DNA from 3 places in the Oceanobacillus sp. B139/18 genome. Region 1 is predicted to be linked to each of the others. Evidence: riboswitches for the same ligand, from Rfam matches in the RefSeq annotation. Region 1 holds a riboswitch; each other region holds the start of a gene.

Region 1 (4,219 bases):
CCGGAATCTCGCCCAAGTATGGCAGTTCGTCAGCTGTAGATGGTCTGATGCCTGCCCACATTTTTCTTATCCTCGCCTCTGCCAGCTCCGGAACCATTTTCTGCGCTCGTGACAGCAGTCTCTGGACGCTTGCGGCATGGACATGCTTATCCATTTTTCCTGGTATGGAGGAGGCTCCAACAATCACCTTTTTTCCCTGCTTCGGAACAAGGTAACAGCCATCCATCCAAAGTGTTGATTGAAATAGCTTCTGGTCCAGTTCTAACAGCAGACATTCGCCCTTCACCGGAATCGCAGCATAATCTGCAGGCAGCAATTCATCTCCGAAAGCTCCTGTTGCAACAATAACCTGGACCGCTTCATAGATTGCCTCTGTTGTCCGGACACCATAAACCGTTTCATTTTCTATCAACAGCTCATTAACGCTTTCCTGCTCATGCAACACCGCACCATAATGAGATGCAGCCAGAGAGAAGGCTTTGGTCAGATGACGGGCGGAAACCTGACCATCATCCGGCAAATACAGGACAGCACGAAGATTCTCCGTCAGGCTTGGCTCCATTTTTTTCGCTTCTTCTACTGACAGTAAATACGCAGGGTTCCCCGCTTCCCGCTGGAAAGACGCGACGCTTTGCAGCTTGCTGTATTGCTGCTGATGAAAAGCAAGCTTCATGATTCCTTTATGAATATATTGAATATCTACTCCTGACGCTTCCTTCAGTTCCTCGGATAAATTTTTGAATAGCGCTCTGCTCTCCTGTGCAAACCGAAAAAGCGGACTGTCTTCTGTAAACTCTCCTTGAGCGCCTAACATACCTGCTGCGGCACTGGAAGCCTCGCAGCCGATTTGATTCCTTTCAATGACCAGCACCCGATTGCCTCTTTTGGCCAGCTGATAAGCAATAGAGCAGCCAATAACTCCGCCGCCTACAATAATTTGATCAAACTGTTTATTCATCTTCTCCCTCCTTTTCATATATTCAACGCTTGCCGGTAAGCTCTGACAGTTTGGACCGGATCCTCTGCCTGCCAAATACCAGACATGACCGCGATGCCGGCTGCTCCTGCGGCAGTTACTTCTTTCGCCCGCTCAGGAGTAATCCCGCCAATAGCATATACCGGCACAGACAGCGCGTTAGTCATTTCCTGTAGTTCCGTTAATCCTCTGGGCTGCTGATTGGCTTTGGACTTGCTGGAATAAATATGGCCATACAGCACATAATCAGCTCCCTCCTGCTGCGCCTGCTCTGCCTCAGCTAAAGAATGAACAGACTTTCCTGCCTTCAATTCAGGGAAGCTTTCTTTTACAAGTGGAATGGAAGGACTGTGAAACGCCAGCTGAATACCTGCGCACTGCTTTATCACAGCAATATCTACTCTGTCATTCACTATTATTTTCTCTAATGGCAATCCGATATTTTCTAATGCACCGATGATTTCCAGAATGTCCTTCGCTGTCTTGTTCTTCTCTCTGATATGCAAATAATCAATCTCAGCCTGAATCCGCTTCACTATTTGCAAATGCTGCTCGGAAAAACTGCCATCACTGATCAAGTGCAGATGCCTGTCCATCTTCTTCTCCCCTTTCTTCCATTTTCTTGCTTCAGGATTGGCAGAAGAACGAAAAAGACCACTTATCCAGCTGAAGGATAAGTGGTCTTGATTATATACAAATTCATTGTTCGAATGATATATCGTCATGTTCCTGCCACTTCCCTACGCTAGTGTTAACCAGATCAGGTTCAAAGGGTCCGAGTATTCGTCTCAGCCAAAGGCTCCCCTAGTGTTGCTTATTTAATTTTCAGATTACAAATAAAGAATAACATATAATTTTTTATTTTCAAAGATATTCTTTCAAAAGTGTTTAGCGATTTATCAAGGAAATGTTATTTTACTTTCAAATGAGTTCTCTTACCCAATTACCTGAACAACATTTCCTTCATTATCTTTGATGTATGTTTTAACAATTTTTACAGCCAGCTGTTCAAACGAGAATAGTTCCGCCACACCTTCTTTAGGAATCAGCTTCTCACTCAACTCGATTGTACTCTGCTCATCTAAAATTAGACGCACCTTATCCTTCTCCATTGCATATTCTGACTTTTCCCCGGGCTCTATAGCAATGACAATATCAGGACCTGCCAATGTCAGAGCCTTTCCTTTCAAGAGACGCCCTCGCAGCACTTTACTTATGGTTTCGGTTTGTTTTGCCCCCAGAGTCAGCATTGCTGGTTTTTTTCTGAATAAGCCCTTTTTTTCTGGAGTCCACGATAAATTATCGTTAAATAGAAATCCTGTATTGGATCCTTCCCGTTCTCTTCCTTCATCAACTTTTGGGGAGACATCTGCATGATTTAGTAAAGAATCTCTTTTTAAATCGGTAATAAACGCGGGCATATATGGGGAACTGGCAGAGAGAACACCTCGTGTATTCCACGTCTGCATTGCTTCGAGCTCATCATTTGTGATACCAACCATCTGCAGAAATTGCACTTGACCATTTTCTGTTTCTATTGTACCAAGCTCAGAATCCGTAATAAATGCCAATGCAGTTAATGCCGTATCTGATTCCAAACAGATAGGACCATTTGCATCCATATAGTCTCCATTTTTAAAAACATTACCGCTGTTAAAAACATATCTTCCCAAATTCTGAAGCAGATTAAGCGCCCAGGCTGGCGGTTCCTCTTCCCCTTCTTCTTTTTTCAATCTGAACGTTAATTCAAACCCAAAACCGCTTACTTCTGGATTATCGGTTTCTTTTTCGTAAATCTCTGAAAATCCATATGTAACTATATGCCAGTGCAAGCCTGGCGTTTCTGATTGATAAGCGCTGATTCCATCTAATGGATCCGGTCCGCCCAGCGAATAAGAGATCACTGTTCCATAATGCTTCGGTTCCTGCTTCCCATAAATTGCTTCCATTGCATTATCAATTGCATCCCAGCCGGGTGCTTTTACTTCTTCACTCATTAAATTCCTCCTCTGTTTCCCTTTCCAAAAAGACGATTTTTTCTTTCTAAAACACTACCCCTTTGTCGAAATACAAAACATCTCTGCAAAATCAGTGACGATGGTTTTTTTAGGATTACGCTTCACATCATATCTCATTTTCTCTAACCCTTCTTGGTAATCCTGATCATCAATCAACGTTAATATGGATATGTCTCTATTCTTTGCATACCCCAGATAATCCGACACCCTGATTTTTTCTAATCGATATGTCATCTGCAGTTCTGTGTTAAACCCTCTTATTGAAAGCTCATCAAAAATAACTTCCTTTTCCCAAAACCTTTTTACGTCCTCTTCATATGCTGTTGGAAAATAATGATATACCCACCATTTTCTCATATCATGGATAGCAATATTATGCAGCTTGTATACACCGTTTTTCTTCAAGACACGATATATTTCATCAAGCGCTGCTTCCTTCTTTAAAAAATGATGAAAAGCATAATTATTGGAGATATAATCAAACTTTTCATTCTCGTAGGGCATATCTTCAGCTAAACCATGCACGAGTGAGACATTTTTTAATTTGTTCTTCGCCTTTTTCAACATATCCTCTGAAGCATCAAGCCCGTACCAGCTCATGTTTCGACTATCAAAACAGGTTTATTTGAGTATTAAGATAAATACCTGTCCCGCATGCTAAATCTAACACGTGATACATTGGTTTAGGGTATCTATATTGATACTCCTTTAAATCCTTATCAAATTGCATTTCATCTAATCGATATGTATTGCTCTCATATTTATCAGCAATTTGCGAGTAATCAGTTATTTTCATATTGTTTTTCCTTGCCTTTTAATTATTAGGAGGAATTTAAATGCGGTATAAAACCATTATACTTGTTTTCTCTATGTTTTTAAAAACTTACTATCCCCCTGATTCATGAAGCAGCGTCTCACTGCTTTCCGGATATACAAAAAAGACAGCACCATTCCAAATGAAAGGTGCCATCTTTTCTAATAGCATGAATTATTGATTTCCTTTTTTAACCCATTCAGCAGCTGTCACTGTACGTTGTGCCTGATGCTTAACTGTCGCTTCCACATCTTCCACCATTTTTCCGTCTTGATCAACAGTGACACTTGTACCATAAGGATTTCCGCCAGCTGCAAATACAGATTCATCCGAGTAGCCTGGAGGTACAATGATAGCTCCCCAGTGCATCATGCTCGTGTACAACGACAGGATCGTCGCTTCCTGACCGCC
Region 2 (4,219 bases), on a different contig from region 1:
CGTGCGTATTCTTCGTATCAATGCGTTCTGCAGCATAGCTATGCATTTTTTTCCCGTCATAAAGAAAATCGATTGCTTGTCCTTTTAAATGGCCGCCTTTTATTAAGGCTGCATCTACACCATATTCATGAACAAGGTATTCGGCTGCGCCTTTCATATCATCTTCAGTTGTAATGGATCGTCCAGTCAGGAATTCTGCCTCCGGAATATTCGGTGTTGCAACCGTTGTTAATGGAAGAAGGTATTGCCGTAAAAAGCTGCGGCCCTCTTCATCAATCAATGAGTCCCCGCTGGTAGCCACCATCACTGGGTCCATGACATAAGGTGCATCAACCTTCTCCAATTTTTTTACGATTAATTCCATCATCTGCTTACTTGCAATCATTCCTGTTTTCACAGCATGGATGGGCATATCTTCTAACACTGCATCCAGCTGGTCCTCAATCATGGAAAGCGGCATATGCTCTACAGAGCGGACCCCTGTCGTATTTTGAGCTACAACGGAAGTGATCACGGACATGCCATAGGTTTTTAACTCCTGAAATGTTTTTAAATCTGCTTGAATACCGGCGCCACCGCTAGGGTCTGTACCGGCAATGGTTAATGCACAACGAACCTGACTCATAATAAAAATCCTCCTTGGATAGAATAAAGTAAATTATTTTGTTAAAGAAAACTGCTGTGCCGGGAGACGGCTGACTAACAGCCAGCCAATCAATGCACCAGAGACACTGCTTACAACAAATGCCGGGATAAAGGCAAATGCTCCCGCAGAGCTTCCCATAAGCAGATTGGCTATCGGAACTGCAAAGAAAGAGCCGATAATTCCGGTGCCAATAATTTCTCCAAGAGCTGCCATTGGATATTTCTGCGTTTTCTTATACAATACCCCAGCAGCAAAAGCTCCAATCATTGCTCCAGGAAAAGCAACCAAGGTTCCCAGTCCTAAAAGGTTTCGGAGCAGGCTAATCATCAATGCGACAATAACTGCCGGACCCGGCCCGAGCATAATCCCGGCAATAACATTGATAGCGTGTTGAACAGGATAGGCTCTGGCAACTCCGGCAGGAAACCAGAGCAATTGTGATCCAATCGTTCCGATAGCAACAAGTACAGCCATCATTGTTAACAGGCGTGTGCGATTTTTCAATCCAATCATCTCCTTCTAATTTAAGGGAAATGAAAAGGTAACTACTTTGTAAAAATAAAAAATCAGGCTTTATCGAGAAGCCTGATTTGGTATACTGAGAGTAATCATATGTTGATTGACTACTTCCCTACGCTGGTATTAGCCAGATCAGGTTTGTAAGAGTCGGAAAGTAAGCATGCTTCCCTCTCAGCCCGCGATGTTGGGCTCCCCTAGTAGTTGCTTTTCATTATTATCTTTGAGTCTACTGTATCAAAGATTCAACGGTTTGTCATGAAATAATCATTAGACTGCAAGCTCATATAAAGGATGTTATCAATAGAAAGAGGAATGAAACATGTTAAGCATAAACGGAATGGAATATCGTCAGGGAGACCAGACCTTATTTCCGAAAATAGATATAGAAGTAAAACCTGGAGAAATAAAGGCAATTCAATCCACTGTTAATATACGTGCGGTGTTGCTGCAGATGATTATCGGAAAAGAAAATGTGCGGAATGGATCGATTCAAATCAAGCAACAGACATTACAGGAGGATAAGCAGAAATACGTTTCTTCTTTAGGGATTTGCTGGTATGAAGAGGGCATTTATGAAAGATTGAAGGTACAGGAATATTTGAAATTTATCGGCTCTTTATATCAAAGCAAGACTTCCATAAAGGAAGTACTATTGCAAATCCAACTGGAGGAAAAAGCGAAATGGAAGATGCATCAGCTCAATCGTTCTGAAAAGCGTCGTGTTCAGTTTGGCAGAATATTAATGCAGGAGGCGGAAGTGGTTATCTTCGAAGAGCCTGAGGTCAATGTAGATTTAGAAACGAAACGGGTCCTCCATCAATTTGTCGAATTGCTGCAGAAACAGCAAAAAGCGGTATTGATTTTAACGACAAGTACGGAGAGTGCTGTGACCATTTCGGATACGGTCTATCGTCTAAATGAGCAAGGGATACAGCAAATGGACGTGGAAACAGAGGAGAAAGAACGTTTAACCTCCACAGAAACAAATGTTAAAGAAACAGCAGAAGAAGCGGTTCAAATAAAGCAAACTTTCCAGTTAAATAAAATCTCCGCAAAAGTAGAGGATAAGATTATTTTATTTGATCCGCAGGAGATTGATTACATCGAAAGTCAGGAAGGACAATCCTATCTGTATACTCGCGGAGAGGGGTTTCCTACAGGTTTTACCTTAAAAGAATTGGAACAGCGCTTGTCTCATCAAGGATTCTTTCGCTGTCACCGTTCTTATATTGTGAATCTTCAAAAAATAAGAGAAGTAATTACATGGACGAGAAACAGCTACAGCTTATCTCTTGTAGATAAAAAAAGCTCTGAGGTTCCATTATCGAAATCAAAGTTGAACGAGCTGAAAGAATTATTGGGGGTAGAATAAGCATAATTCAATGTGATATATACTCCATTCGTCGAAAATATACTGCACCATTGTTGAAAAGAAGCTATTCTGTAGTCACAGGCAACTTAACTGATACAGGAGGTTTCAGGGATGGAGAATATGATTGAAGTGATATCTTTAGAGAAGATTTTTGGTAAAAAGCAAGCATTAAACAATGTTTCTTTTCAAGTGAAAAAGGGTGAAACATTTGGGTTTTTAGGTCCGAGCGGCTCTGGGAAAACAACAACTATAAAAATTTTAACTGGACAAATGAGGCCGACAGCAGGGACAGCGAAGGTCTTTGGAGAACCTGTTTCCAAATTAAATACACCGGAATATCGAAAACGCTTTGGGGTTGTGACGGATAATAGCGGTTTATACGCACGGCTGACTATTTATGATAACTTAAAGCTTTATGCAGATTTATATGGTACATCTTTACAGCGGATCGATGAGGCGCTGGAAGCAGTTAATTTAGGTTCGGAGAAAAAAACACAGGTTGCTAAGCTGTCTAAAGGAATGACACAGCGCGTATTATTGGCAAGAACACTTTTGCATAAGCCTGAGTTGTTATTTTTAGATGAGCCGACATCGGCATTGGATCCTGCGAATTCAAAACATATTCATAACGGTTTAAAAGAACTGAATCGACAGGGAACGACTATTTTTCTGACCACGCATGATATGGAGGAAGCAGATCATCTATGCAGCCAGGTAGCCTTTTTAAATAAAGGGGTTGTCCAGCTTTTAGACGAACCAAAACAGCTAAAAAAACAGTATCGGGAAGAGGTAATTGGACTCGAACTGAAAGATGGGCGAGAATTGGAGCTTCCACTTCAATCATCTAGTGCTGAGGAAATTCAACAATATATTTCCCGGGAAATGGTGGAGCGGATTTATACAAAAGAACCAACATTAGGAGATATCTTTGTTGAAGTAACAGGGAGGGAACTGGTATGACATTTTCTGTAAAACGATTTATGGCCATTTTTCAAAAGGATTTAAAAGATTTATATCGAAATATGTATGTTTCGTCTACTGCATTGATGCCGCTTATCTTTGCCGTCATATATGGTCGAATGGATAATGTAACGATAGAGATGCATTTGTTTGTCATCAGCATGTCGCTTGCTTTAGTTGGTACTTTCCTGCAGTGTGCGATGATAGCAGAAGAAAAAGAGAAAAACACGTTACGCGGTCTGATGCTTTCCCCGGCAACATTGACCGAAATATTGTCGGGAAAAAGTGCAGTAACGATTTTGATTACCGTGATTGTAACGGGTATCAGTATGTTTATTATGGATTTTTCTTTCTCCGGCAGAATCGGTTTAATGGCTGGAATTGTTCTGTCCTTGATTTTCTTTATTGCATTAGGTACATGGATGGGCTTAATTACTAGAAGTGTGTTAGAAGCATCTGTATATATCCTGCCTGTAATGTTTATATTTGGGATGGGAAATATGTTTATTATGTTTGCGGAGCAATATGCTTTCTTACAAATATTAGAATATACACCAGGACTCCAGCTGCAGGAAATTGTAGAGTTGGAAGATGCAGGAGCTGGGTTTGGAGAGCTGTGGAAGCCATTTGCCATTATTGGAGCATGGGCTGCGGCGATGGTAGTGTTGGCTGCCGTTACATTTAAGAAGCGAATGATGGATTAACCGGGTTATGAAAGATGA
Region 3 (4,219 bases), on a different contig from region 1:
GCTGGAATAGATGTCGTAAAATGCAACTCTTTTTTCTCTGCTTTTTGTTCTAAAGACGGCAAAACCGCATCAATCATCTGTTTGACATTAAAATCTGCTTTTTGAAGTTGAAAATCTTCTCTTTCTAAACGGGAAAGCTCGAGCAGATCCTCTATAAGCAACTGTAATCGATGGCTTTCCTTAAAAATAATATCAATAAATTCTTCTGCTGCTTTTTCATCATGCTGTTTTTCCTTTAGCGTTTCCGCAAATCCCCGGATAGAAGTTATTGGTGTACGCAGCTCGTGAGAAACATTGGCAACAAAATCTTTGCGCATTTTTTCTAAACGCTTTAATTCCGTAATATCATATATAACCAGGACAGCACCCTTAATCATATTATGCTCATTAAAAATAGGAGCTGCAATCACTTCCATATAGTTTTTAGTCAGACCGCGCTTATTTTTAAATTGTTCTTTGACAGGCTCTTCATACAGAAATGTTTTTTGGACAACGTCGTGCATTGCCTCGTTTTCAAATACTTCATAATATAGATGACCGCGGTATTGTTTCTCTTTTCCTTGAAACATTTCCGTAAACCCTCGATTCACCAGATGAACGTATCCTTTTTCATCAATCAGCGCCAGCCCGTTTTTCATATTATCAATAATAGAAGTTAATTGCTCGGCATGCATTTGTTCCTGAATCGTAATTTCATTCATATTTCGTGCTAATTTATTGATATTTTTGCTTAACTGCTCCATTTCTTCACTATTACTGTTATTAAAACGGGCAGAATAATTTCCTTTAATCATTTCATTTACTGTTTTTGAAGCTTTATTAAGCGGTCTTGTGTATTTATTGTAGAATTGCATAAATATAATGGAAATCACTAAAAATTCCACTAAAATAATTGCTGCGATAAATATCCAGTTTCCTTGAGCTTGTACCATTAACCAGCCCGATAAAACCAGGACAATCGTGATACCTAGTATATTAGGAAACAAGGGTTTCGAAAATAATATTTGCATTTAAACCGGCTCCTCCAATTTATAACCTAATCCGCGGACTGTTTTAATATAAACAGGCTTTTTGGAATCAGGTTCAATTTTGTCCCGCAGATGACTCACATGAACATCTACAATTCTCGTATCTCCAACAAAATCATAATCCCACACACTGCTGAGTAATTGATCTCTGGAGATGACCTTTCCCTTATGTTTAGCCAAATAGTACAACAGTTCAAACTCTTTTCGTGTGAAAGTAATCAATTCTTCTTTCATTTCTGCTTCATAACGTTCCGGGTAAATCGTTAAATCCTTTATCCGTAGCGCTTGATAATGATTCTCGAGCGGACGCTGTGTTCTTCTGATAATTGCTTTCACACGGGCAATGACTTCTTTCGGGCTGAACGGCTTTGTCAGATAGTCATCTGCGCCAAGCTCCAGACCGAGGATTTTGTCTATTTCTTCATCTTTTGCGGTGAGCATTAATATCGGTGTATCAATATCATTCTTTCTTAACTTCCGGCATACTTCTATTCCATCCAGTTTTGGAAGCATTACATCTAAGATAATTAACTCATAGTTATCTGCAGCAGCTTTTTGATAGGCTTCTTCTCCATCGTATGCTACCTCTGTTGTGAATCCGGCATTTTCCATATTATATTTTAATAAAGTAACAATCGATTGCTCGTCATCCACAATTAGAATCTGTTTTCCCACTTAGAAAATCCCCCTTATTCATATATACGTTCTCTTAGACAAAAATTCCTTCTTTTAAAGCTCCCTTTTTTTGTTAAATGAAGATGTGAGAATGTATCTTTATATATTTTATTTTCTTTATTCTACCATTATTCACGTTCAACGCCTATTCCATAAGTAAATGTTAATAAAACTTAACAAAACTATCCAAATAAAAATAATGGTTTAAGAAAAACCTGAAGCAAGATGTGCTACAGGTTTTTGTGTGAGGGAGTTTTCTTTTGTTATACTTTTCCAACTAATGTTCTCGGCTGTTTATAAAACAGGAGGAACACAATAACAAGACTTAAAATAAAGGATGGAACCATATAGGATGAATTATATATTAATGAATAAAGCCACGCCGGCTGTCCTTCGACGGCTGAACCAAAGAAAACCATTCCGGCAATATAATGACAAATAAAACGAGCAGCTGATCCCAGAAATACACCTACGGATATATAGACAAAGGATTTCTTTACCCGCTTGTTTTTCATGCTTTCGATAACCTGCTTCGAAAACACTCCGGCAAGCCCTACTACCGTAAAAGCTAATCCATACTCAATGATTCCCTGTACGGGATGCAGGATATAAGCTGTACCAGTTGCCACCTGTAATATTCCCCAAAGGAAACCGGACAACAAACCTCCTTTCAGACCCCAGCGAAAGGCTACAATGAAGACAGGAATCATTGCAAAAGAAACGGAGCCTCCTTGCGGCCAAAGCTTAAATCCTAACGGTAAAATGTCCAGCAGTAATGCAAGTGCCGTAAAAATAGCTACTTCTACTAAAAATAATGTTTTATTCTTCAATCGTCTCTCCCCCATTTACATCGAACAATCTTTTTTTAGACAACAAAAAAGCAATGCCAAGGGAGTCTTCTTGATGGCGGTATTCTTTAAAAAATACATTTTAAGAGAATACCTTAAACTCCACTCACACATTGCTTTTATATCCATCAAAAAGTCCACAATCCCTACGCCAGCGCTAACTGACAGGTTCAAAGGGTCAGAACATAGAAAATGTCCACTCTCAGCCAAAGGCTCCCCTTGCAGGCTTTTTATATTCACTTTTTTGTATAGGCTTAGTATAAATCACTTTCTAAAAAACCGCAATAGCCCCTGTTATTTTTCAACTTTCTTCGCTAATTCCAAAAATTCCTGCACATCCTGTTTACATATTTCGATGGCATTTTCCCAAAACTCAGGCTTGGACAAATCTACTTGCAAATGCTTTTCAGCAAGCTCTTCTACGGTCATTCTGCCGGTATCCCTTAATAAAGCAGTATATTTTGCTTCAAAATCTCCTTCATAATCCTTTGCATAAGCATAAATTCCCTGGCTGAATAAATAACCAAATGTATACGGGAAGTTATAAAATGGCACACCAGTAATATGAAAATGCAGCTTGGAAGCCCAGAAATGCGGATCATATTCGGACAGACTTCCGCAGTAAGCTTCCTTCTGTGCTTCCACCATAAGTTCATTTAACCGTTCCGTACTGACCATACCTTGCTTCCGTTCTTCATAGAATTGTTTCTCGAATAAAAAGCGTGCATGGATGTTCATGAAGAAAGCCACACTGCGCGATACTTTATCCTCTAACAACGTTAATTTTTCTTCATCTGTCGCCGCCATTTTCACCGATGCATCCGCTACAATCATTTCTGCAAAGGTCGAAGCAGTTTCCGCAACATTCATTGCATAGCCTTGATTCAAACCGTTCATATCGTTCATCACATACTGGTGATAGCCATGTCCCAACTCATGAGCCAGGGTAGCTATATTAGAAGGTGTTCCAGAGTACGTCATAAAAATACGAGTTTGTTCACTGAGCGGAAAGCTTGTACAGAAGCCCCCCGGACGTTTTCCTGCACGATCTTCCGCTTCAATCCAGCATTTTTCAAACGCCATTTGTGCGAAATCCGCCATTTGGGGACTGAAGCCGCGGAATTGCTCTACAATAAAAGCAGCTCCTTCATCATAACTTTTCTTTTCCATTTTTGATTGAATCGGAGCATTCACATCGAAAATGCTTAATTTATCCAAATTTAACAGAGAAGCCTTTTGATGTAAGTAGTCTGCAAATAGGGATTTATGCTTTTCAATTGCTCCCCACATTGTATTTAATGTTTCTTCCTTCATTCGATTTTTTGCTAACGGCTCTTTTAAGACTTTGTCCCATCCATAATGTTTATAGGTCTGCAGGCGAAATCCAGCCAGGTGATTTAATGTCTGCCCAAATAAGTCCTCATTCGCTTTCCAGGCATCACTTATTCGCCGGTAAACATATTCTCTCTGCTCACGGTCAGGTGTCGACAGCTTATTAGCAGCCTGCCCAACAGAGTATTGTTGAACTTTTCCGTCCTCTTCTATATCAATTTTCATATTGCCGACTATTGTTTCATACATTTGGTTCCATGCATGGTACCCATCTATTGCTAAATCCCCGATTAAAATTTCTTCATTTTTAGATAATTGTTCACGTGCCCGCTCTCT

The links. A riboswitch is a leader RNA that binds a small molecule or an ion and turns the genes downstream of it on or off. The one in region 1 is predicted to bind thiamine pyrophosphate.
Region 2: it holds a riboswitch for thiamine pyrophosphate, as region 1 does, so the genes downstream of both, thiW (energy coupling factor transporter S component ThiW) here and ACZSMY_RS12870 (thiamine phosphate synthase) in region 1, are expected to answer to the same signal.
Region 3: it holds a riboswitch for thiamine pyrophosphate, as region 1 does, so the genes downstream of both, thiT (energy-coupled thiamine transporter ThiT) here and ACZSMY_RS12870 (thiamine phosphate synthase) in region 1, are expected to answer to the same signal.

Annotation. Positions count from the first base shown of each region.
Region 1 covers NZ_JBVFXI010000004.1:30,805-35,023, reverse strand. Annotated here, with positions in the region: gene thiO (glycine oxidase ThiO) at 1-958, opposite strand, end outside; gene ACZSMY_RS12870 (thiamine phosphate synthase) at 973-1,701, opposite strand; TPP riboswitch at 1,697-1,792, opposite strand; gene ACZSMY_RS12865 (suppressor of fused domain protein) at 1,912-2,973, opposite strand; gene ACZSMY_RS12860 (class I SAM-dependent methyltransferase) at 3,028-3,594, opposite strand; gene wrbA (NAD(P)H:quinone oxidoreductase type IV) at 3,983-4,219, opposite strand, start outside.
Region 2 covers NZ_JBVFXI010000009.1:90,536-94,754, reverse strand. Annotated here, with positions in the region: gene thiD (bifunctional hydroxymethylpyrimidine kinase/phosphomethylpyrimidine kinase) at 1-625, opposite strand, end outside; gene thiW (energy coupling factor transporter S component ThiW) at 659-1,123, opposite strand; TPP riboswitch at 1,258-1,371, opposite strand; gene ACZSMY_RS20645 (LytTR family transcriptional regulator DNA-binding domain-containing protein) at 1,485-2,537, shown strand; gene ACZSMY_RS20640 (ABC transporter ATP-binding protein) at 2,649-3,497, shown strand; gene ACZSMY_RS20635 (ABC transporter permease) at 3,494-4,201, shown strand.
Region 3 covers NZ_JBVFXI010000001.1:670,110-674,328, reverse strand. Annotated here, with positions in the region: gene pnpS (two-component system histidine kinase PnpS) at 1-1,010, opposite strand, end outside; gene ACZSMY_RS03240 (response regulator transcription factor) at 1,011-1,703, opposite strand; gene thiT (energy-coupled thiamine transporter ThiT) at 1,967-2,533, opposite strand; TPP riboswitch at 2,677-2,781, opposite strand; gene ACZSMY_RS03230 (M3 family oligoendopeptidase) at 2,846-4,219, opposite strand, start outside.